Linked DNA regions of Lewinella sp. 4G2. The protein of the gene in region 2 interacts with the protein of the main gene of each other region in a pairwise test. Links are inferred from orthologs where the notes say so. Each region holds a gene or a part of one and is shown on either strand. Other genes may lie near its edges. The genes, in order: A3850_RS08955 and rsfS.

Region 1 (11,342 bases), 340 kb from region 2 along the record:
TGGAACCCCCGCAACGTCGTCCTGGCCGGACAGGGCACGGCTCAATACCTCAACAAGGGGAAGCTCAAATTTCTCCCTTACCAGCGCGTCTTTGGCCGGCAGTGGGACGTCCACGTAGACGGCCTCGGCGAGTTCGAAGCCTACGCCAATCGCGACAGTCTCCTGTACCGGGAGCAGTATGGTTTGGATGATATCCCAACCATCCTGCGCGGCACCCTGCGCTACCCGGGTTACTGCGACGCCTGGAACGCCCTCGTCCAGATCGGCCTCACCAACGCGGATTTCCCAATCCTCAATAGCGACCAGATCACCTACCACGAACTCATGGAGGCCCTCGCCCCGAGCGGCCCCGGTTCGGTCAAGGACCGCATCGCCCAAATGCTGGAACTCGATACTGATGGGGACGTAATGAACCGTCTCGTTTGGCTCGGGCTCTTCCGCAAAAAGCGCATCAAACTTAAAGACGCGACTCCAGCTCTCATCCTCGAAGACCTGCTGCTTAAAAAGTGGCAACTCAAGTCCGAGGATAAGGACCTCATCGTCATGCAACACCAGATCGAATACGAACTCGATGGCCGCACGTACCGCGATACCTCGAACCTCACCATGACGGGAAAGGACGCCACGGATACGGCCATGTCCCGCCTCGTCGGCCTGCCCATGGGCATCTTCGCCCGCCTCATCGCGGAGGGGAAGATCGAGTCCAAGGGCGTCCACATACCCACGATGGCGGAGGTGTACGAGCCCGTCCTGAAAGAGATGGAAGAATACGGCATGCGGGTCGAGCACCACGAGGAGCTCATCAAATCCTGAGCCGGTAGTGGCGGCTGATTCCACGCTCATTCGCGCCGGGCAATTCGCCCAGGTAGTGCGGCAGGGCGCCATCATTTTGGTGGCCCTCGCGTTACCCCGTCTCGGCCTTGGCCGCGATATCATCGGTGAGTGGGAAGGTCTCCTCTACGTCGGTTACATCCTCGGTTTTGGTTGGCTGAGTGGCCTGTTGCAGGCCTACCTCGTCACCGTCCGCACAACCCTCGACGCTACGGTTTATTCCCGGCGCGTCCTCACGTCCATTGCCCTCACCAGCGTGGCCCTTCTCGGCGTGGCGGCGGGTTTGCACGAGTGGTTGTTCCGGTTGCTAAGGCTCGGTACGCCGCCGGAAGGCTGGTACTGGTTCTTCGTTTTTCTGGCTACTCAGTGGCCGAGTTTGTTCTTTGAGCAACTCCTCCAATTGCGCGGTAAACCCTTTTGGTTGGCCGGTTTTGGGGTGTTTTCTGGCCTCGGTTACGTCCTGGCAATCCTGCTGCCCCTCTACTTTGGCGGCACGCTCAGCGACTCCTTGGCCTGGCTGGCGGCCTTCGCGGGCGGTAAAGGTTTGCTCATCGTAGGTTGGTTATTGGCGGACCAAATACGAGATAGGCGGGCGCTGCCGCAGGTGCCAAAAAATGGGAAAAACAAGGACCGGCTCCGCGACCTGTGGACCACCGCCGGCCCCTTGATCCTCTACGCAACGGTAGGTGGACTAGTAACGGCCTTCGACCCCTGGTTCGTCAATTACTGGTACGGCGACGACGAATCTATCTTCGCCCTCTACCGCTACGGTGCCCGCGACATTCCCTTTGTGACGGCGGTAACGAGCGGCATGATCGTCGTTATCCTCCCCCGGCTGACGGAAAGCGTCGGTAGCGGGCTGGCCCAACTCAAAGCTTCCTCCCGCCGCCTGTTCCACTGGATCTTCGCAGGTACCTTACTGCTCATGGTAACGGCCCCCTTCTGGTGGGCCCCGGTCTTTACGGAGTTGTTTGCGGAGGGCTTACCACTTTTCCGCCTGTACCTATTCATCACCGTGAGCCGCCTCCTCTTCCCGATGCCGGTGATCGTCGCTCTGGGGTATACCCGTGGGCTCTGGCTCTTCAGCTTCTCGGAATTGGTGATGAACCTTGTATTAAGCTGGTTACTGGTACCAAGTTTAGGCCTTTGGGGGATCGTCCTGGCCACCGTCGTATCCGATATTATCAATAAGGGTATCCTGATGTATTTCCTCTACCGGAAGGCGCGGATCTTGCCCGGCCAGTATATGGATTTGCGGGTGTTTCTGGGGTGGTGCCTGGTGCTTTTTGTGGCTTACTGGGTGGGGTAGGGGCCTCTGGCGGTTTTCGGGTTCATTTGCGGTATTGTTTGCCTCCGGCGGTTGCAGGGGAGAAAGAGGAGGAGATAGAGATACTGAGATTTTATACCAACATTTTTGTTTCGCAGGAGTCGGAGAGGTTGGGGAGGCCTGCGGCGCTTGCTTGCGTGAGATTTGTTCGCAAGAGAGGTAGAGCAAAAGAGAATCAGAGGCCTGCGGCGCTGCGTGACATGTCGTCCCGAATGGGCCGGCCAGGGTAGCGGTGGCACACCGTCAGGTGGCCCACTCTACTCCCGCTCCGGGTCTTCGTTGTTCCCTCGGCTGACTTACCATAACAAGCATTTTTACTATTCCCTCACCGTTTCCGTAAACCCAAAACTCCCCGCCAACACTATCTTCGACCTCACGATCCTTCCTTAGCAAGGTGGCTAATTGGAAGCAGCTCACCGTATACCCAGGAACCAATGCGCGAAAGCCTCAAACACTTCTTCATCGCCACCGGTACGTGGATGGCATTCAGTTGGGCGTCCAGCCTTCTCGTTACTCAGCTTTTGCCGGAAGCGACGGGGCTGGCCACAATGGCCAGTTACGTGCTGCCCTTTCTGTGCATCCTCATTTACGGGTTGATATTTCAGGTGGGGGAATTTCTGGAGCTCATCAAGGAGTTGCTGTTGTTACCCCTGCGCTTGTTCCGCCGGCGGAAGGAAGCGGTAGAAATGGAGGAGGCCGAGCCCAACACCCACAAGCAGGAACTCTTCGTGATTCCGCTGTGCGTAGTGATCTACGGTATCGCTGGCTTTTTGCTCAGTTTGATGCACGAAACCGGCTCGTGGGTAACCATCCACCTGTTGCTGGGGCTCGCCTGGGGCGGGATCAATTACGCTTTCTTCAAGTCTGGCATCATGACCTTTGAGGAGATCCTGCGGAGCAACGATGAATTTTAAGGCGGTAGTCTTAGCCCTGACTGCCTAGCCACCAAAGCGTCGCCACCCCTCCCAAACCGCGAAGAGGTAGGCCGCTCCAATCCCCCAACTATCCGGTAGGATGGCACCCAGCAGCGTGGCACCCAGCACCACCGTAGCGAAGTTGCCCAGGAAGTCCAGCCGCTCTGGGTGGAGGAAGAACCCAGTGGTGAGAAACAGCCCAAAGCCGATCGCCAGCGGGAGGGTGGGGAGGCCCAGCGCCAACACGGTCATCAGCACAAGTGCCAGGTAAGTCATCCGCCAACCGAGGTGTACGTCCGGAGCGCAATCGAAGCCCGTCGCCGGTGGTTTGGTACCGGCGATCACCCGGCGGTTGTACGTGATGAGCCAGTACAAGGGCTTGAGGGCGGCAAGGAAATAGGGGTGACGCAGTAGGGGTTTCAGGAGGGGCAGCGCACTTGCCACAACCGTAGTCATCGCATCCAGCCCGTACCGGACTTCCCCCGTCTCTTCGTCGAGGAGGGGGATTTCGTGGCGGCCTCGGTCGATGTCCAGGGTAGGCCACTCTTTGGGGCGGAGAGTGCTGAAGCCCTTCCGCTTACTCCAGTTGAGGGTCGTGAAAACACTGGTGTAGCCTTTGCACATGGGGCAGGCGTCGTCGTAGAGAAAGGTATTTGCCATGGTCGTTTCGATTGGTTGCACGGCAAAGCTACGGGCGAAATCACAAACTTTCAATTTTTTCTGAAAGTTTAGGAAGTTTGTTTTGCGAAAGGGCTTAGTGCGCTGAAGAAGTGGATTAGAGGAGGGGGGCAACCACCGATTTAGAACTACTTCCCATCCACTCATCCGCCCGGTCATTGATGGGAGGGTCAAAGTACGTCGGCCTGTGCGCCGTCCGATACACTAGAGGTGGCCCGGGCAAACTTCCCCCGCACCTGCGGCAGCGCCAACTAATTATTTTCATATCGATAATTAAATAGTAAATAGCCATTAACCGTAAGCACTTTGTTCTCTTAACACTCCCAAAACACCCTGAGTTACCAAACCCCTAAATGAATTAAAATCATAAAATAAACGCACGATCGCCGCTTACTTTAGTGAAAACCCAATACACCATGCCAGTAAGATTTACCTATTTTACCCTATTCCTTCTCACTATTTCTTTTTTATCCAGTTGTACCGTCGTTCGCGAGGGGCAGGTGGGCGTGAAACGGAAATTGGGGAAATACCGCGAGCGGCCCGTTGACCAGGGGGTGGCCTTTTATAACCCGTTCACGACGACCATTCGTAAGGTGAGTACGCGGACGGAAAACATGGAGGTCGAGCTCCACCTGCCCTCCAAGGAAGGCCTCAACATCCGGGCGGCCATCTCCATCCTCTACGCGCTCGACCCGACGAAGGCCACGGACCTGCTCCGGCAGATCGGACCGCGCTACGAGCAATCCGTCATCCTACCCGTATTCCGGTCGGCGGCGGCGGACGTCTCCGCCCGGTATTTCGCCAAGGATATGCACACCGGTGAGCGGGCCATCATCGAAGAGGCCATCCGCGAACAAATGGCTAAAAACCTGGCCCCGCGCGGCATCGTGCTGGAAACCGTCCTCATTAAATCCATCCAATTACCGGAAAACCTAGCCCGCGCCATCGAGGAAAAACTGGAAGCGGAACAGGAAGCGTTGCGCATGCAGTTCGTCCTCCAGCAAACCCGCCAGCAAGCCGAACAACAACGCATCCAGGCGGAGGGCACCCGCGACGCCCAACTCATCATCGCCGAAGGCCTCACCCCCGAGATCCTCCGCTTCAAAGCCCTCGAAGCCTACCTCGAATTGGCGAAGTCGCCCAATACGAAGGTGATCGTCCCAGGTGGCGATACACCGATTATGATTGAGGAGTAGGTTAGATGAGACACTAGACATTAGAAGTTAGATTTTAGACGGGCGGCGGCCAGACGTTCGGAGGAGTTCAAAGCTTGCTGCGCGCGCTTTGATCACGCTACGAGGTCCTTGGAGGGAGGTAAGGCGTTAGAAACTTTTCCATTTCATCAGGTCCTCGTGGCGTCCGACGCAGGAGGTCCCGCGAGCGTCCGGCTTGGGTGAATAATTACTTGCCTGGCCAGACGCTCGCAGGAGCTCAAAGCTGGCTGCGCGCGCTTTGACCACGCTACGAGGTCCTTGGAGGGAGGTAGGGCGTTAGCAACTTTTCTATTTCATCAGGTCCTCGTGGCGTCCGACGCAGGAGGTCCCGCGAGCGTCCGGCTTGGTGAATAATTACTTGCCTGGCCAGACGCTCGCAGGAGTTCAAAGCTTGCTGCGCGCGCTTTGATCACGCTCCGAGGTCTTTAGAGGGAGGTAGGGCGTTAGCAACTTTTCCATTCCATCAGGTCCTCGTGGCGTCCGACGCAGGAGGTCCCGCGAGCGTCCGGCTTGGGTGAATTATTACTTGCCTGGCCAAACGCCCGCAGGAGCTCAAAGCTGGCTGCGCGCGCTTTGACCACGCTACGAGGTCCTTGGAGGGAGGTAAGGCGTTAGCAACTTTTCCATTTCATCAGGTCCTCGTGGCGTCCGACGCAGGAGGTCCCGAGAGCGTCCGGCTTGGGTAGAAAAACTAATTTCTTTCACAATCCTCCCCGTCTAAAATCTAAAATCTAACGTCTAAAATCCAAAACCCCTACCCCAAAACCTCCCACAAATCCTCCCACCCCTTCCGCTGGCGGACGACCACTTCCAAATACTCCCGCCAAATCGGAGCGTCCTGCTCCCGGTCCTTTATGATGGCACCAGTGAGGCTCGCCGCCAGGTGCTCCGTTTCGAGGGTGCCGGAACCGAAGTGGTGGCTCAACGCCCTAGACTGGTTCACGACCGAAATGGCCTCCGCCGTAGAGAGAGTGGACGATGGTTGCTTCACCTGCGTCCGCCCGTCCTCCGTGCGGCCGTTGCGGAGTTCGCGGAAGATGGTCACCAGGCGGGTGATCTCGTCCGCTACGTCTTTTTTGATGGGGGGCAACTCCATACCCGCCGCCGCGGCACCGCTGCGGTCGGTGACGATCCTTACCTCTTCCTCCAGGGTCGCCGGCAGGGGCATTACGACGGTATTGAAGCGCCGCCGGAGGGCACTCGATAATTCGTTGACGCCCTTATCTCGGTCGTTCGCCGTAGCGATGACGTTGAAGCCGCGGACGGCCTGCACCTCCCGGTTCAACTCCGGCACCGGGAGTAGCTTTTCCGACAGGATGGTGATGAGCGCATCCTGCACATCACTCGGTATCCGCGTCAGTTCTTCGAGGCGGACGATCTTCCCCGTCTGCATTCCTACCATGACCGGGCTCGGCACCATGGCGGCCTCGCTCGGCCCTTCGGCGAGGAGGCGGGCGTAGTTCCAGCCGTAGCGGAGGGCGTCCTCGCTCATCCCCGCCGTACCCTGCACCAGTAATTTGGAATCCCCACTGATCGCCGCCGCCAGGTGTTCTGATACCCAGGTCTTCGCCGTGCCGGGTACGCCCACGAGGAGTAGGGCCCGGTCCGTTACCAAACTCGATACGGCTACCTCGATGATCCGCCGCTCCCCGAAGTACTTGGGGGTGATCTCCGTCCCGTCCGCCAGGGTATCCCCCAACAGGTAGGTGACGACGGCGCGGGGCGAAAGGTTCCAACCCGTTGGGCGGGCGAATTCGTCCTGAGCAGCGAGGGCCTTCAGCTCGTGGGCGTAGGCCGTTTCCGCGTGGGGCCGCAGGATTTCTGGGGTGGTATTTTTTGATTTGGGCATGGTTGGCAAGATAGCAACTCAGGGCTATTAGAGACTTTCGATACCGGAGGGATCACAGTGATTTGGCGGGATCAGTCTGGACCGCAGGTAAAGGCACATCGCGTCTAAAATCCAAAATCTAACGTATAAAGTCTCCAAAAAGGAATAATCGCCAACCCCCCAGGAAGAATCCATCACCCCCCCACGCAGCCATCCCCCCAACTTTGGAGTATTGGAAAACAAATAAAATACTCCACTCATGTTTAGATCAATTCTTCCCCTTTTACTCGCCTTCTTCGCTTTTACTTCAGTTAGTGCGGCGGCGGCCCCCCAATCATTTATTGCTGATGCGGATGCGCTCTTTAAGCAGCACGTTCAATCCGGACGTGTTGATTACGCCAGTTTGAAAAGCTCCGGCGCTATCGATCCCCTGGTCGCTAAAATTGCTGCCGTCGATCTGAGCTCTTTATCTGGCAACGAGCGTAAGGCTTACCTCATTAATGCTTACAATATCCTCGTCATCAATCAGGCTTTAGAAAATTACCCGCTCAAATCAGTGATGGACGTCAGCGGATTTTTCGACGGCAAGAAGCAGACCGTCGGCGGTCGTAAGTTGACGCTGAACCAGCTCGAAAAAGAGCTTTTACTGAAGGAATACAACGACGCCCGCCTGCACTTCGTCCTCGTTTGTGGGGCCACCGGTTGCCCGCCCATCACCAACTTCGCCTACACGGCTGGTAAGCTGGAGGCGCAACTGGATCAGCAAACCAAGGCCGCACTCAACGACGCTACCTTCATCCGCACCAGCGGGTCGACGGCGCAATTGAGCCAGATCTTTGATTGGTACAAGGCCGACTTCGGGGGCAGCAAGACCAATGTCGTCAACTGGATCAATCAGTACCGCAAGGCACCCATCGCCGCCAACGCCACCGTTTCCTACTACCCGTACGACTGGTCGCTGAACAAGCCCGCCGGCAGCGCTTCCGTGGAAACGCCGACCGCCACGGACGCCACGCCCAGCAGCGGCGGCGGCAACAACGCTTCGCGCTACGTCGTCTCTTCCACCATCCCGAAGGGCAGCGTGGAGGTCAAGATCTTCAACAACCTTTACAGTCAGGAGGCCGCCAACGAGCGGTCTTCTTTCTTTACCAGCCTTACGTCGGCCATCTATGGTGTCTCTGATCGAATCAACGTGGGCCTCGACGTTCGGGTGCGGCGGGTGCGGTACGACCAGGAGGGCCTGGCCAGCAACTTCGACGTGCTGCGTTCCGGTGGCGATTACTCCCGCACGACCGTGGCGACGATCGGCCCCAAGGTGCGCATTGCGCCCTTCAATCAGTTGCCCAACTTCTCCATTCAATCTGCCTTTTGGATCCCCGTCGGTGATGACCTGACCGGTGCCGAAAACGGTGGCCGCTTTGTCGACTTCGACGGCCCCACCTGGTTCACGCAGGTCTTTAATGACTTCCCGATTGGTGATAACTTCAGCTTCTTCGCCGAGGTCGATTTCAACCTGGAGGACATCGGTTCCAAGGAAGCCGGCCGCATCAACCGCTTCTCCACGCCCCTTACCGGTATCGTCAGCTACTTCCCCACGCCGAAAGCCACCATTTACGGTCTGGCCAGCTACGCGCCGTACTGGCAGTCGGAGCCCGATTACTTCTACCAGTTGGGCGCCGGCGCGAAATACCAGTTTACGCCTAATCTGGAGTTAGAGTTGCTGTACACGGCCTTCGATAACCAGTTCCTGAGCAGCGTCGATGGTAATGCGAGCACCGTCAATCTTGGTTTGCGCTTCAATTTGTAAACGGGACTTCTCCTCACCTCAAAATTCCCCTTCCCGTGTTACGGCCCGTCCTGTTTTGCTTGCTCTTTTTGCTGGGCACCTGCGTCAGCGCCCAAATCCAGCACGATTTTACGAATCTGGCGCGGACGCGGGTGCAATATATCGCCGCCCGGACCGACCTCGAATTAACGGACCAAAACGAACTACAGGATATCTCCAAAAATACCGGTACCGAGCAGTTGGATGCCATGCGGCAAACGCTCGTCAATCTGCCGGCTTTTACCGACGCGCGCTGGGAATTGGATATCAAAATAAATAAGGACGGCACCGCCGATACCCTGGTAAATTGGACGGTAGAGGAAAGCCGGACGATCTTCCCCATCCTCAGTATCGGTGGCGTGCGGGGGAATACTTATTACCAGGTTGGATTTAACGACATACACTTCCGGGGGCGGGGGCAGGAATTAACTGCCTTTTACCAGAATAATGATGGGGAACACAATTACCTGGTATTACTCCGCAACCAAAATTACCGCGGCTCCCGCTGGGGCTACAGCCTCGAAAGCCGCCGCTACGCCGCCGTCGAACCGGTCTACTTCCCGGAGGCGGCCGTGGATTACCGGTACAGCAACCAGAGTTTCGGAGCCGGCGTCAGCTTCGCCCCAACCATTGGCCAGTCGCTCACCTTCGGCCTGACGACCTTCCGGGAAAAGTACCGCAAAATTGAGAGTGGCAACCTGGAAACACCCGGCCCCGATTTTGTGAGTCTACAGAAGTATCTCGTCAAAATGGGTTACAGTCGCAACCGGACCGACCGCTTCGCCGAACGGTTGGAAGGGACCCACCACGAAAGCAACGTCCAGGCCGTCCGCACCGTCGGTGGCAACGACAACTTCCTGATCGCCTGGCACGATTTTCGGTACTTCCAATTGCTGGGCAACCGCTCCAACCTCGCCCTGCGGCTGCGGACGGGCCTCAGCAGCAACAACGAATCTCCCTTCGCTCCGTTCGTGCTGGATAGCCAGTTTAACATCCGTGGCAGCGGCAACCGGATCGACCGGGGCACGGCCCAACTCGTCCTTAACCTGGAGTACCGCTACTCCGTGTGGCGCGACCGTAGGGAACGCTTCGCCGCCCAACTCGTCGGCTTTTCTGACCTTGGTACCTGGCGCTCCCCCGGCGGCGAACTGGCCGACCTCTGGGAACGGGAATCCGTCCGCCATTTCCTTGGTGCCGGCGTTCGCCTCATCAGCCTGAAGGCCCACAACGCCGTCCTCCGCATCGACTACGGCGTCGACGTGACCGACCGCCGCGCGAACGGGGTAGTGGTAGGCTTTGGCCAGTATTTTTAAGCTGAATAATTTAATTGGCTGATAGCCCTAAGCCACCACCGGCCGCTCCTCCATCACCCGCGTCAGGAAGTCGTCCATGTACGCGTTGAATTCGCCCGGCACTTCCATCATCGGCGCGTGGGCGCACTTATCGATGAAGTGCAGCTCAGAGTTCTCGATCAGTTCCTGGAACTGTTCCCCCACGAAGGGTGGGGTGATGGTATCCTGATTACCCCATACGAGGAGGGTAGGGGCCTTGATGCCATCCAACTTATGCGCCAGGTTGTGGCGAACGGCGGATTTGGCCGTCATGATGATGCGGATGCCCTTGTTGCGGTCGTTGACCGTAGAAAAGACTTCGTCGACCAGTTCCTTACTGGAAACGGCGGGGTCGTAAAAAGTGCTCTCCGTTTTCTTCTTGATGAACTCGTAGTTCTTTCGCGGTGGCAGGCTGTTGCCCATGGCGCTCTCGAAGAGGCCGGAGCTGCCCGACAGAATGATGGAAGCGATCTTTTCGGGGTGGTCCAGCGCGTACAGGATGGCCACGTGGCCGCCCAGGCTGTTGCCCATGATGTGGATCTGCTCCCAACCCTTGTGCTCCACAAAATCGTGAAGGTGGGCTACCAGGCCGGCGAGGGATACCTTACGTAGGGGCAGCGTCATAATGGGCAGGGTGGGTACGACGACGTTGAAGCGGTCTCGGAAGTGCTCGATCTGGGCCCCGAAGTTGGAGAGGCCCCCGAAAAGCCCGTGGAGCAAGACGAGGGGCGGGCCCGAACCACCCGTCTCCAGGTATTCGAACTTTCCATCTTTTTGCATCTGATCGGCCATAGTAAAGCTGCTTACGCCAAAGGAACGACAAAAAACCGGTAAATGTTAGCCACGGTCCCCGCTGAAAACCTTCCCCGGCGCCTCCGCCGTAAATTTACCCGCCCCAGACCAATACGCCGCTTGCACACGACCCTCACCCTTTTCAACTACGCCGGCCTCCGGAACCGCTTCTGGGCCCTCAGCCAGATGGGCCTGGCACCCGCTCAGTTGGCCACCACGCCGGGACTGCAATTCGGCCGGCTGATGGGGAGCGGCGGTGGCAACGGCTTCAGCGTATCCCCCAACTGGGGCGTCTACGCCTGGCTCGGCCACTGGGAAAGCCGGGCGGCAGCGGATGACTTCTTTGGCGGCAACGCATGGTACGTCGAAGCCCGCAAACGGTGCCAGGAAAGCCTGACAGTCCACCTTCTCCCCACCATGACCCACGGGGAATGGGGCGGCGGCAACCCCTTCGTGGCCGACCGTGACGCCTACGACCCCTCCGCGCCGGTGGCGGTCATCACCCGGGCGACCATTCACCCGAGTAAATTGCCCGATTTCTGGCGCTACGTACCGAAGACCTCCGCCTCGGTGTACGACCATCCGGAGCGGCTGCTCAGCAT
Region 2 (11,191 bases):
CGCTGATGTCGTCGATGGCAATATCCTCCCCCTGAGTGTTCAGCTCGCCAAAGGTGAACTCAAGATCGAGGGCCGACCCCGTAGTGGGCAACTCGAAACAGTAGTTGGTGAAGGTGGCCGTCACCTCCGGCTCGCCGGGGTCGTCGGCGCGGCCGTCACAGTTGACGTCGATGCCCGGGCGGGTATCCGAATTGGTGAACGCCTGAATGGCGGTGACGTCGGTCAGGTTCGCACCATCCACGCCGGCCCGGACGAAGACGTAGGACGCGGCATCCCAGGTGTCTTCCCGCATGTTGGAGTTGCTGTATTCGGAACCATTAGCCCCGTCCATGTTACGGGTCTCCGCCACGGTGAAGCAGAGGTAAAGGACGTTGGTCGCCCCACCGCAGGAGGTGATGTCGATGTCCGTAAAGCTGAGTAGTTCACCGGCCAGATCCACCGAACAGCCGGGGGCGGAATCCATGTCGCGGACACCAAAGAAAGTGCCGCTGGCGGCCCCGTAGACGAAGTCGGACCGGACGGGATTACTACAACTGCCCCCGTTCTCACACACGAGGCCGAAGTAGTCGTTATTATCCATCGTGCAGCTCATGTCGAAAGCTGGCGGATTGGTGGTATTGGCCCCGTCGAAGTCCTCCGTCCAAATTTGAGCGGAGAGGAAGAGGGGAAAGAAGCATAGAAGAGCAAGTAGAGTTCGTAGCATAATCGAAGTTAGGTTGATCGCCAAAGGACGAATGAAATCGATTGTAATATATAACGGTTTCATTTACAGACAGGCAGAGAGCGACTTGTTAGATAATTTTAGTCCTTCCGGTGGATGATTTACCCCCCTTAAACGAATTTCTGCTCTTTCTGAGCCGATCGAACTCTAAGTCACTGGCTACCGCTTTACTAAGTACAGAACCGGTGCCAATGAACCAATTACACGATGCTCCCCATGTCAGTGCCCAGTTACCCCTGGACCACGCGGAGGAGCCCATCAGCCAATCCGTAGCCCCACCGGTTGCTACATTTACTCAGCGCGCAAATACCATCGGCCGGCCCGCCAAATTGTGGAAACCCAAGCACGTCTACTTCACGGCCGCCGCCTGGGAGGAAGAGCACGGCCGCCGCATTGCGGAACGGTTGGATCAACTTGGCGTCAACTACGAGCGCCTGAGCAAGAATCGGTTGCCCCGGCTAAAGGGCAACACGGTGCGGGAGACCTACCAAAAATCCAAGAACACCCTCGCCATCGTGAACGCGCCCCCGAGTGCAATGCGCCTGACGCCCATCCCGCCTTCCGCCGACTGGCAATTCCACCTCGCGAAGGGCTGCCCGGCGCACTGTCAGTATTGCTACCTGGCAGGAAGCCTGCCGGGTGCACCGATCACTCGTGTGTACGGCAACCTGGAACAGATCCTGGAGAACAACGTGAACTACATTCAACCTGGGGAAGGAACGACCAGCTTTGAAGCCAGCTGCTACACCGATCCACTCGGTTTAGAGCACCTTACCGGTTCCCTCAGCCGGACGATCGAATGGTTCGGTACCCAGCCCCAGGCGACCCTGCGTTGGGTGACGAAGTACGACGACGTCACCCCACTCCTCGGTCTGACCCACAATGGCCACACCCGGAGCCGCATCAGCCTCAATGCCGAGTGGGTCACCCGCCGCTTGGAGGGTGGCACTGCTGATCTTACGGCCCGCATCGAGGCCCTCCGCCGTCTTTGTGGCGCAGGCTATAAAGTAGGTATCGTGCTCGCTCCCATCATGCCCTTCCCCGGTTGGCAGGAGAGCTACGTCGAGGTGCTCGACCGCACTCAGGAAGCAGTAGGGGAGGGGTGCGACGTTACCTTCGAACTCATCACCCACCGCTTCACCCCCGGCTCCAAACAGGTGCTATTAGATTGGTACCCCAACACGAAGTTGGACCTGAGCGAAGAGGGGCGGCGCAAGAAGTTTAATAAATTCGGTGGCCACAAATTCGTCTATCAGAAAGAGCAGTTAGGCGAGCTCAAAGAATGGATGTACCGGGAGATCGGTGCCCGCTTTGGGGAGGAGACAATTCTTTACTTTACCTAGGAAAGTAGGCGCAAGTCAAATTCAAAACCGGGGAGCACGTCTTCGCCGGTGATGGTTTGGTTGAGCGGGGAAACGATCTTGACGGAGCTATCGGCCCGGTAGATCCAGAGCTTATCCGCATCGACGTCGATGAGCCAGGCCAGTTTTACGCCGTTAGCGATCCAGGTTGTGCGCATCCGCAAATCATTCACAAATCCTGAGCGCGTTGGATCAACGACCTCTACGACGAAGTCAGGTACTAGACCGGCGAATTTAGTTAACTCGGTCCAGGATATCGATGCCATCGTTTCTACTGATACGTACGTTACCGATGCTGTTCTTACGGAGGTATCTGGAAGGGTAAAACCAGCTTTACTACCGAATGCCTGGCCACCGTGCTGACGACAGTACATGGTAAGATCCGCAGCCACTGCTGCCACAGCTGATCCAGTCTTCGTAAAGACCGGCGTGCTGATTATTATAGAGCCATTTTCGTTCCGCTCACAAAATATATCCGGATGCTCAGCGCAGAAATTCCAAAAATCTTCCTCCGAGAATTGTTTCGTGGTGCGCAGTGGATAACAGGCCAAAGGAAGATCAGCGCAATACGTTGGTGAGGTCATACTTGTAAGTTAGGAACTCCTCACTCAAACCAAACACTCACCTCTCCCAAACCCTTCCGTTCAATCACAGGAACCTGCGCGTCCTCCGCGGGGTAACCGACGGGGAGGAGCAGAAAGGGGCGTTCGTTCGCAGGGCGCTTGAGAATTTGTTGCAGGAAGTTCATCGGGCTGGGGGTGTGCGTTACGGTCACCAGGCCAGCGTGGTGGATGGCGGCGATGAGGAAACCACAGGCCAGGCCCACGGATTCATTCACGTAGTAGTTCTTTTCCCGCTCCCCGTCCGGCCCAATATCGTAGGCCTTTTTAAAGGCGACGATGAGGTAGGGCGCCGTCGTCAGGAAGGGCTTTTCCCAGTCCGTCCCAAATTTCTTCAGGTCTACCAGCCAGTCGTCGGACATCCGGCCGTGGTAATTTTCGTACTCCTCCTTCTCCGCCGCCTCGCGGATCTTGGCCTTCATCACGGGGTCACTGATCACGCAAAATGTCCATGGTTGTTTGTGGGCGCCACTCGGTGCGGAGGAGGCCGTTTGCAGCAGGTACTCAATCACCTCCTTCGCCACCGGTCGGTCGCTGAATTCTCGCACGGTCCGCCGTTCGTTCAGCTCCTCAAATAGTTGGCGCGCCCGCAGGTGCATGGTTTCGGGGGAACGTTCCGTAAAGGCAAGGGGAGTAAACCCAAGATCAGAATTAGCCATGCCACGAAGGTAGGCACCGCAGTGGAAGCGTAATGCGGCTGGTGGGTGAAGGCATAGAAAAAGGGTGTGAAGCGACAAGCTCCACACCCTTTTTGGGAAGGTAATTGGGTCTAAAATCTAACTTCTAGAATCTTCAGACTACAAAGAATTATCTACCACCCCTTCACTCTCCACTGGTGCCAGCGGATCCGCATCAGAAGGCCGTGGGCCAATCAAGCGCACCAGGTCCTTACTGGAAAGCACTTCTTTGTCTAGCAGTTCCTTCGCCAGCAGCTCCACCTCGGCGCGCTTCTCCCGGAGGAGATCCTGCGCCCGCTGGTACTGCCCTTCGAGGAGGGCACGTACCTGGTTGTCGATCAGCGTAGCCGTATCGTCGGAGTAGGGGCGTTGGTAACCATTCTGGCTCATGCCGTAAAAGCTGACTTGGCCAACCTTATCGTTCATACCGTAGACGGTGATCATGTCGTATGCCTGCTTCGTTACCTTATCGAGGTCGTTCTGGGCGCCGGTACTGATCTTGCCGAAGAAAACCTCTTCCGCCGCGCGGCCACCGAAGGTCATGCACATCATGTCCAGCATCTGTTCGGTGCGGGTGATGTACTGCTCCTTGGGTAAGTACTGGGCGTAACCGAGTGCGGCCACACCACGGGGGACGATCGTCACCTTCACCAGAGGACTGGCGTGTTCCAGGAACCAACCACAGATGGCGTGGCCAGCTTCGTGATAGGCGATGATCTCCTTTTCCTCGGGATTGATGAGCTTGTTCTTTTTCTCGAGGCCACCGATCACTTTATCGAGGGCGTAGTTGAAGTCGTTCAGCGTAATGCTGGTCTGGTTACGGCGCGCGGCAATCAGGGCCGCCTCATTACAGATGTTGGCGATCTCCGCACCGGCAAAACCGGGCGTCATTTCCGCCAGCGTAAAGGCATCCACGAGGTTCTCGTCGATCTTGATCGTCTTGAGGTGAACCTTGAAGATGGCCTCCCGTCCTTTCAAGTCCGGACGGTCGATACCAATTTGGCGATCGAAACGGCCCGGGCGGAGGAGGGCACTGTCCAACACGTCGGGCCGGTTGGTTGCGGCCATCAGGATGACGCCTTTATCCGTGGAGAAACCGTCCATCTCTACGAGGAGCTGGTTGAGGGTGTTCTCCCGTTCGTCGTTACCACCCTGCATGGCACCCTTTCCGCGGGCGCGGCCGATGGCGTCGATCTCATCAATAAAGATGATACAGGGGGCCTTTTCTCGGGCCTGCTTGAAGAGGTCCCGTACGCGGCTGGCACCTACGCCGACGAACATCTCCACAAAGTCCGAACCGGACATCGTAAAGAAGGGAACGCCCGCTTCACCGGCGACGGCTTTGGCGAGGAGGGTTTTACCCGTTCCGGGAGGGCCCACCAGGAGGACACCTTTGGGGATCTTACCACCGAGGGCGGTATACTTCTTGGGGTTCTTGAGGAAGTCGACGACCTCCATCACTTCTTCCTTGGCTTCGTCGAGACCCGCCACGTCGGCGAAAGTGACGTTCACTTTAGAGTTCTGATCGAACAGCGTCGCCTTGGATTTTCCGATGTTGAAGATCTGTCCGCCAGGACCGCCGGCGCCGCCACCCATCCGGCGCATGATGAAGACCCAGAGTAGTACGAGGAGACCGATGGGGAGTACCCAACCCAGGATGCTACCCAAAATATCGGCACGTTCTACGGGGATGATCGGAATTCGCTCGTCGAAAGGTACATCGTTGCGGTCCTGCGCCTCATCCATGAAACGGGTGAAGTTGTCGGCGGTGATGACTTCCATGCGGTAGTCGTAGCGCTTGCCGCCGAGACCCTTATCGGCCGCGTCCTTGTAGGCGTTGCCTTCTTTCTTTTCCGAATCGATGTAGATCTCGGCGTGCTTGCCGTTGACCAGCTCGACCTTGGTGATCGCGCCTTCATCTTCGATCATCTGCAGGAGGCGTTTTTTGTCGATATCGACGTTGGCACCACCCGTCAGGCTGGAGAGAACGAGCGCTAGCAGCACGAGGGACATGATCGCGTAGAGCCAGTAACTCTGGAGCTTGTTCCCGCCCCCTTCGGGCTTCTTATCTTTCTTGTTCGTGTTCATATATGTTTGGCTAACGCACGATGCCTGATTTCGTTGGCTCGTGTTGGGGCGTATTTACGTTATGTTGGGATCGTGACCGTCCTTGGTCTCTAGCGATTATACCCGTGCATTGTTCGCGTAAAACACGGCTAATCCCGGGCGTAGAAGAACCCCGACCACTTAGTTGGGCCGGGTAGAAAGGGCCAAGGTGCGGCGGAGGAAGGCGGGGCGTGGCCCTACACGTCTTCGTAAGTCGTGAACTCGCCGTCGCTCCACAAGTCCTCCAGTTCGTAGAAGGCCCGCGTTTCGGGGTAGAAGACGTGGATGATGGTATCGAAGTAGTCCAGACAGACCCACTTGGCGACGAGGCCGCCATTGACGCTCTTCGGGTGCTCGCTGAGTTCGCGCTTCAGCCGCATCTGGATATTGTCCGCAATGGAAGCGACCTGGGTGACGGATTCACCTTCGCAGACGACGAAAAAGTCCGTAGGCCGGTCCGTTAGTTTACGCAGATCGATCTTGACGATGTTCTTCGCCTTGATGTCCTGCATGGCATCGACGATGACGTCCAGCCGTTGATTCATTCTTTCGGTAACGTTGCCCGATGACAACTTGATGGAAGTATTCAAATTACTTGTTTAGTGAAGGGATTGGTAGCAAGTACCGTGCCAGGGAAACCGGTGGCGGAGCCCATAAGGTCAGTCCCGTTCCGTATTTTCGGCGATAATTACTTAAAGTTACAGCCGGCCGACATTGAAAGAAAGTAACACCCGGGTTTTTCCGAAAGTTTCCCACCACTTCCCTGCCACCGGTAGCACGAATGACCTGGCCGTAGCCGCGCTTTCCTCCCCCCATCCCCCGGCCCACGGGGCGGTCTTTATTACGGACGACCAGTCCGCCGGCCGGGGGCAGGGCACGAACGCCTGGCATTCTTCTCCGTACGCCAACCTCACCTTTAGCTTGGTCACCCGCCCCTCCCACCTCACCGTGGGGCAGGTCTTTGCGTTGAGCCAGGTTGCGGCACTGGCCGTGGCCCAAACGGTTGACGCTTTCCTCGGTCCCACACACCGCACCCGCGCGAGCGCCAAACTTGTCCCGCATCATATCGGGAGCAGCGCCCAAAACCTTGACGGAATAAGCGTAAAATGGCCGAACGATGTATACGTCGGGAAGCGTAAGATCGCCGGCATCCTCATCCAAAATGGACTCCGCGGTAGCGCCCTAGACTGGTCCGTGATTGGCATCGGATTGAACGTGAATGAAACCGACTTCCCGTCGGAACTAAAGGCCACCGCCACGAGCCTCCGCGCCCTGACCAGTACGACCTTTGACCTGGGAACCGTCCTCAAACAATTGCTAACCGACCTCGCCAATCAATACGAAAAAATGAGCAGCAGCGCGGGCCTCGCGCTTCTGGACCGAAATTATGAAGATCGACTTTACCGACGCGGCGTCCCCAGTGAGTTCCGGCACGTGGCGACGGGGAAGGTGTTTACCGGGGTTATTGAGGGGGTGAATGATCGTGGCCAATTGGTGGTGCGGATGGCTGGTGGGCGGGCTAGTGCGTTTGATTTGCGGGAGGTACGGTTATTAGTTTCTAGTAGGTAGTTTCTAGTTTCTAGAAACCCACCACTAGAAACTAGTAACTAAACACTAGAAACTAATAATCCTCCAGCAACTCCAACCCTTGCTCGATCCCTCGCTCCACCGGCGCCACGCCGTCGCGCATCCACCTAGGCATGGGTGCCTCCATGAGGTAGTGGTCGAAGAATTGTTCCATACGGGTCTGGAAGTCGGCGCGGTTGGGAGTTTTGACGGGCCAGTGGGGCTCGCCGCGGTAGTTGAGGAGCCAGGCGGGTTTGCCGAGGCGGCGCAGGGCCGTGAACCACTCGATGCCCTGGTACCACGGCACGGCCCCGTCGGCGTCGTTGTGCAGGATTAGGAGCGGCGTGTTGATCTTGTCCGTCGTGAAGATCGGGCTGTTTTCGAGGTAGCGCAGCGGGTACTCCCAGGGGCTGCCGCCGATGCGCGACTGGGTTTTCTCGTACTGAAACTGCCGGCTCAGGCCCGAACCCCAGCGGATGCCCCCGTAAGCAGAAAACATGTTGACGACCGGCGCGCCGGACTCCACGGCCGCAAATAGATCCGTTTTCGTAACGAGGTAAGCCGCCTGATAACCACCCCAACTGTGGCCCTGGAGGCCGATGCGTTCGCGGTCAATAAAGCCCTCGCCGAGGAGGCTCGTAACACCGCTCATCACGCAGTCGTAGGCGCTTTCGCCGGGGTATCCGACGCGGTAAACGACGTCCGGATTGAAGATCACGTAGCCCTTGCTGGCGTAGTGGGAATAGTTGATGGAACTCCGGCCGGGCGTAGGCGTGCGGTGGCGGTGGACACTTTCGCTGTTGCGCTCGTAGAAGTTGACGAGCAGTGGGTACTGTTTATTCGGGTCGAAGCCGTCAGGTTTGATGAGCAAGCCCTGCAAGGTGCGGCCCTGGTTGTCGATCCAGCTGTAATTCTCGGCGGAGCCCCAGCGGAAATTGGCCTGCTGTGGGTTGGCAATGGAGACGCGGGTTGCCGGCAGGTTTCTGGCGAAGAGGTCATCGGTATACTGCAGGTCAGGGAACTGCCGGAAGTCAGCTTCACTAAAAACGAGAGCTTCTGCGGAGCGCGCCCGCATAAAATCTCCGTAGGTCTTTGGGCCAGAACGGAGGATGAGTACGTCGCCGTTGCTCACGTCCATCCAGCCCATCCCGGCGTGTTTGTTGTTTTCGTTGAACATCGTGACGAACTGGTCCTTGCGCGGGTCGATGAAGGGGTCCTCCCGGTCCAGATCCCGCAGGGCGTAGCGGATTTGGTTGGCGCGCCCCCGTGTCAGCCGCGTGGCGTCGTCGCGGCCGCTCGCGTCGAGTTTCCAGAGGTCGTAGCGGTCGCTGACGAGGAAGTGTTGCCCGTCTTCCAGCGTGCCAGCCATGCCGTAGGCGCGGGGGTGCATGGGCCGGTCGTTGAGTTCGTCGTAGAAAATACCGGTGGCGTTGGTCGTTAGCGTGTGCAGCTGGCCGTTGCTCGGGTCGAAGCTGTTCCAGGTCGTATCCGTTTGGTTGTACCACACGAGATAATTGCCGCCGGCGAGGAAGCGAGCGGGGGCAACTTCACCGCGGGGCACTTCCGTCTCGTCACCGTTATCCAGGTTAATCACTTTGAGGTCGCGGCCACCGGGGTAGCCTTCCCACATGGTTTGTTTGGCGTAAGGCCGGTCGTCGTAGACCGCGACGCAATCGCCGTTCATTTCGGGTGGGGTAACGACGTAGGGGTAAGCCTCCTCTGCGAGTTGCCGCACCCGCCCACTTTCGGTGCGGTAGACGGCGAGGTAGGTAGCCTTTTTGTCGTCGGAGAGGTTCACATTTTGCTGGGTGTAGAGCCGCGGCTCTTCCGTGCGCCAGATCTCGACGTCGGCAATCTCATCTTCGAGCAGAGTCGTATCCCGTTCGGCGCGGCGGGGCCGGTTGCCGAAGAAGAGGCTCTTACCGTCGGTGCTGAAACGGGGCCGGTAATCCTTACTGATGGCGTAGCCGGCGTCACCGTAGTCTTGGCCCGCCGTGGGGTCCGTTACGTTTCCGCGGTCGGCGCTCCAGTACTGGAGGGTGTAGGGTTTTTGCGCGTCTTCACCGTCATCGGTGGCGGAGAGGTAGGCGGCCTGGCGGCCGTCGCTACTCAGGGCGAGGCCGGTGAAGTCGAGGCTATCCTGTTCCAGCGCCCGCCACTCCAGTTCGCGGGTGTCGAGGCGGTGAACGCCGGCCGTCCAGGTGCTGTCCTTATCGGTCTGGTGGGCGAGCAGGACGGGTTCGTCGCGCGCCCAAACGTAGCTCATGACGCCTTCGAGGTAGAAGCTGTCCTGATTCGCGAAGTTTCTCACCACCAGGCGTTTAGCTTTCTTGTCCAGGCTTTTCGTGAGCGAATCGGGCAGGATGCTTTCCGTCAGGTAGGCGTAGCTGCGCGCATCCCGTTCCGGCATCTTTACGCCATGTACGTGGGGGGTGACGACGGGTTCCGGCTGGCCCAGGTTCCAGACGAGGAGGCTGTCCATTTTGGCGAGTTGGTCCTTCGCTTTTTTCTTCTCCTTCAGTTTGATCCGCCGCACTTCCTCGCGGGCGGGTTTGAGGATGCCCACTACATTTTTTCCGTCGTAACTCAGCGTTGCGCCGTGGAGGCGGGGGAAGCGCCGCTCAGTTTGCTTCCGCACGTCGTAGAGCACGGCCACCGGGTCGCCTACGTCCTTGGTCAGTGTATACAGTACGTAGTTCCCGTCGGCGCTCAGTTGCTCGTTGGTGATCCGGTTCCAGCGCTGCATGTCCTTTACCGTGATGGCTTTGCCGTTTGGGTTGGGTGGGTTTTGGGTGCCGGCTCCGCTTCTTTGTGGGGCGAGTTGGGCGCTGGCGCAGGTGCAGAGCAAGGGCAGGAAGAGGAGAAGGGTAGCGTACCGCATGGTGGGGGAGGGTTGGGGTGGGTAAGATACGTTTTTGGGTTGGGGGGGATTGATTGACTACTGTAGGATAGGTCCTTGGAGCGTCCGACGGTACGAGGATCTCCAAGCGTCCGGTGTTGTTGGTCAATACCGGACGCTTGGAGGAACTCCCCACTTGCTGCGCGCGTGGGGAGCACGCTCCAAGGACCTGGGGGCGGCGTGGGGATTGATTAGCTACTGTATTCTAGGTCCTTGGAACGTCCGACGGTAGGAGGTTTTCCAAGCGTTCGGTGATGGAGGGGTAGGGTTCCTGCGGTGGAATTCAAACTATTAATAATGAGGGGATGCAATTATTAGGCTTTACCGAACCATCCGTTCACTCACTCTTTCAAGCCAACATGGTACAACGCGACATTATTCAGGAACAGATCGAGCAACTTGGGCGCGTCCTGGGTAAGATCCTGGCGGACTTTTTGAAGCTTAGAACAAATGCTGACCCAGTACAGGCAATCTCCATAACGCAGGAGGAATTGCGTGAGCAGGTGGGCTTCGACTTCCCACATTTTACGACGTTGGATGGAGCTGCCGCCCTTGCTTACGTTACGCAACTTGAACTAACGGGCGAACACCTCGATCACCTAGCCAAATTTGCTGTCCAAGTTGCGGAGGCGCAACCACTAGGCCGAAAAGAGAACCTACGAAGCGCTCTTCGCTTGTTGGATCTGGCCGCATTGCGCTCCGAAACAGTGACGTTTGACCGCATCTTTTTACGGCGGCGGATTGAGGAAGGGCTTGAGGGGGAGTAGATTAGATTGCTTGATTAGTGAAGAGGGAGGAGTTCTTTTTGGGGCCGGTGTTGGGGTGGGATTCTTTAGTTATGTGTTTGGCCGCACGCTCGCAGGACGATTCTATTTCCGCTGCGCTACAACAGCATCGACGCTACGAGGAGCTCGAGGGTAAATTTTAGTAGGTCTAGGTCCTCGTAGCGTCCGACGTAGGAGGTCCTGCGAGCGTCCGGTTGTGTATGACCGCACGCTCGCAGAACGATTCTATTTCCGCTGCGCTACAATAGCATCGACGCTACGAGGAGCTGAATTTTGTCTATGGTAGGACCTTGGAACGTCCGACGATAGGAGGTCTTCCAAGCGTCCGGCTCTGGGGTGCATACGCTAGTTCTCAAAACCTTGAAGAAATATCTTGTCAACCCTCAACTAAGCGTAATGTGATGATGTTAGTTAGTTGAACTAACTAAATTTACTCACTCAAATCTTTCTATCATG

The links.
Region 1: the proteins of rsfS (region 2) and A3850_RS08955 interact in binary tests that used the Escherichia coli proteins (3 or more experiments, as listed by UniProt). The link is inferred for Lewinella sp. 4G2 from one-to-one orthologs.

The regions. Positions count from the first base shown.
Region 1 is NZ_LVWJ02000014.1:2,027,407-2,038,748, forward strand. What follows is about bases 4,767-7,606. They hold A3850_RS08955 (AAA family ATPase), read right to left. Parts: upstream 6,814-7,606; coding sequence 5,719-6,813; downstream 4,767-5,718. Other genes in these bases: A3850_RS08950 (prohibitin family protein), read left to right, coding at 4,767-4,946; A3850_RS08960 (DUF547 domain-containing protein), read left to right, coding at 7,052-7,606. Outside these bases: A3850_RS08930 (saccharopine dehydrogenase C-terminal domain-containing protein), read left to right, coding at 1-813; A3850_RS08935 (lipopolysaccharide biosynthesis protein), read left to right, coding at 821-2,140; A3850_RS08940 (hypothetical protein), read left to right, coding at 2,593-3,072; A3850_RS08945 (DCC1-like thiol-disulfide oxidoreductase family protein), read right to left, coding at 3,097-3,732; more of A3850_RS08950, read left to right, coding at 4,167-4,766; more of A3850_RS08960, read left to right, coding at 7,607-8,599; A3850_RS08965 (hypothetical protein), read left to right, coding at 8,635-9,930; A3850_RS08970 (alpha/beta fold hydrolase), read right to left, coding at 9,958-10,740; A3850_RS08975 (hypothetical protein), read left to right, coding at 10,783-11,342.
Region 2 is NZ_LVWJ02000014.1:1,687,765-1,698,955, forward strand. What follows is about bases 4,380-7,068. They hold rsfS (ribosome silencing factor), read right to left. Parts: upstream 6,076-7,068; coding sequence 5,683-6,075; downstream 4,380-5,682. Other genes in these bases: ftsH (ATP-dependent zinc metalloprotease FtsH), read right to left, coding at 4,380-5,467; A3850_RS07755 (biotin--[acetyl-CoA-carboxylase] ligase), read left to right, coding at 6,200-7,054. Outside these bases: A3850_RS07725 (T9SS type A sorting domain-containing protein), read right to left, coding at 1-703; A3850_RS07730 (spore photoproduct lyase family protein), read left to right, coding at 913-2,064; A3850_RS19510 (Uma2 family endonuclease), read right to left, coding at 2,061-2,666; A3850_RS07740 (nitroreductase family protein), read right to left, coding at 2,687-3,361; more of ftsH, read right to left, coding at 3,500-4,379; A3850_RS07760 (S9 family peptidase), read right to left, coding at 7,107-9,932; A3850_RS07765 (hypothetical protein), read left to right, coding at 10,256-10,717; conjugal transfer protein TraF, read left to right, coding at 11,186-11,191. UniProt on the Escherichia coli protein: Functions as a ribosomal silencing factor. Interacts with ribosomal protein uL14 (rplN), blocking formation of intersubunit bridge B8.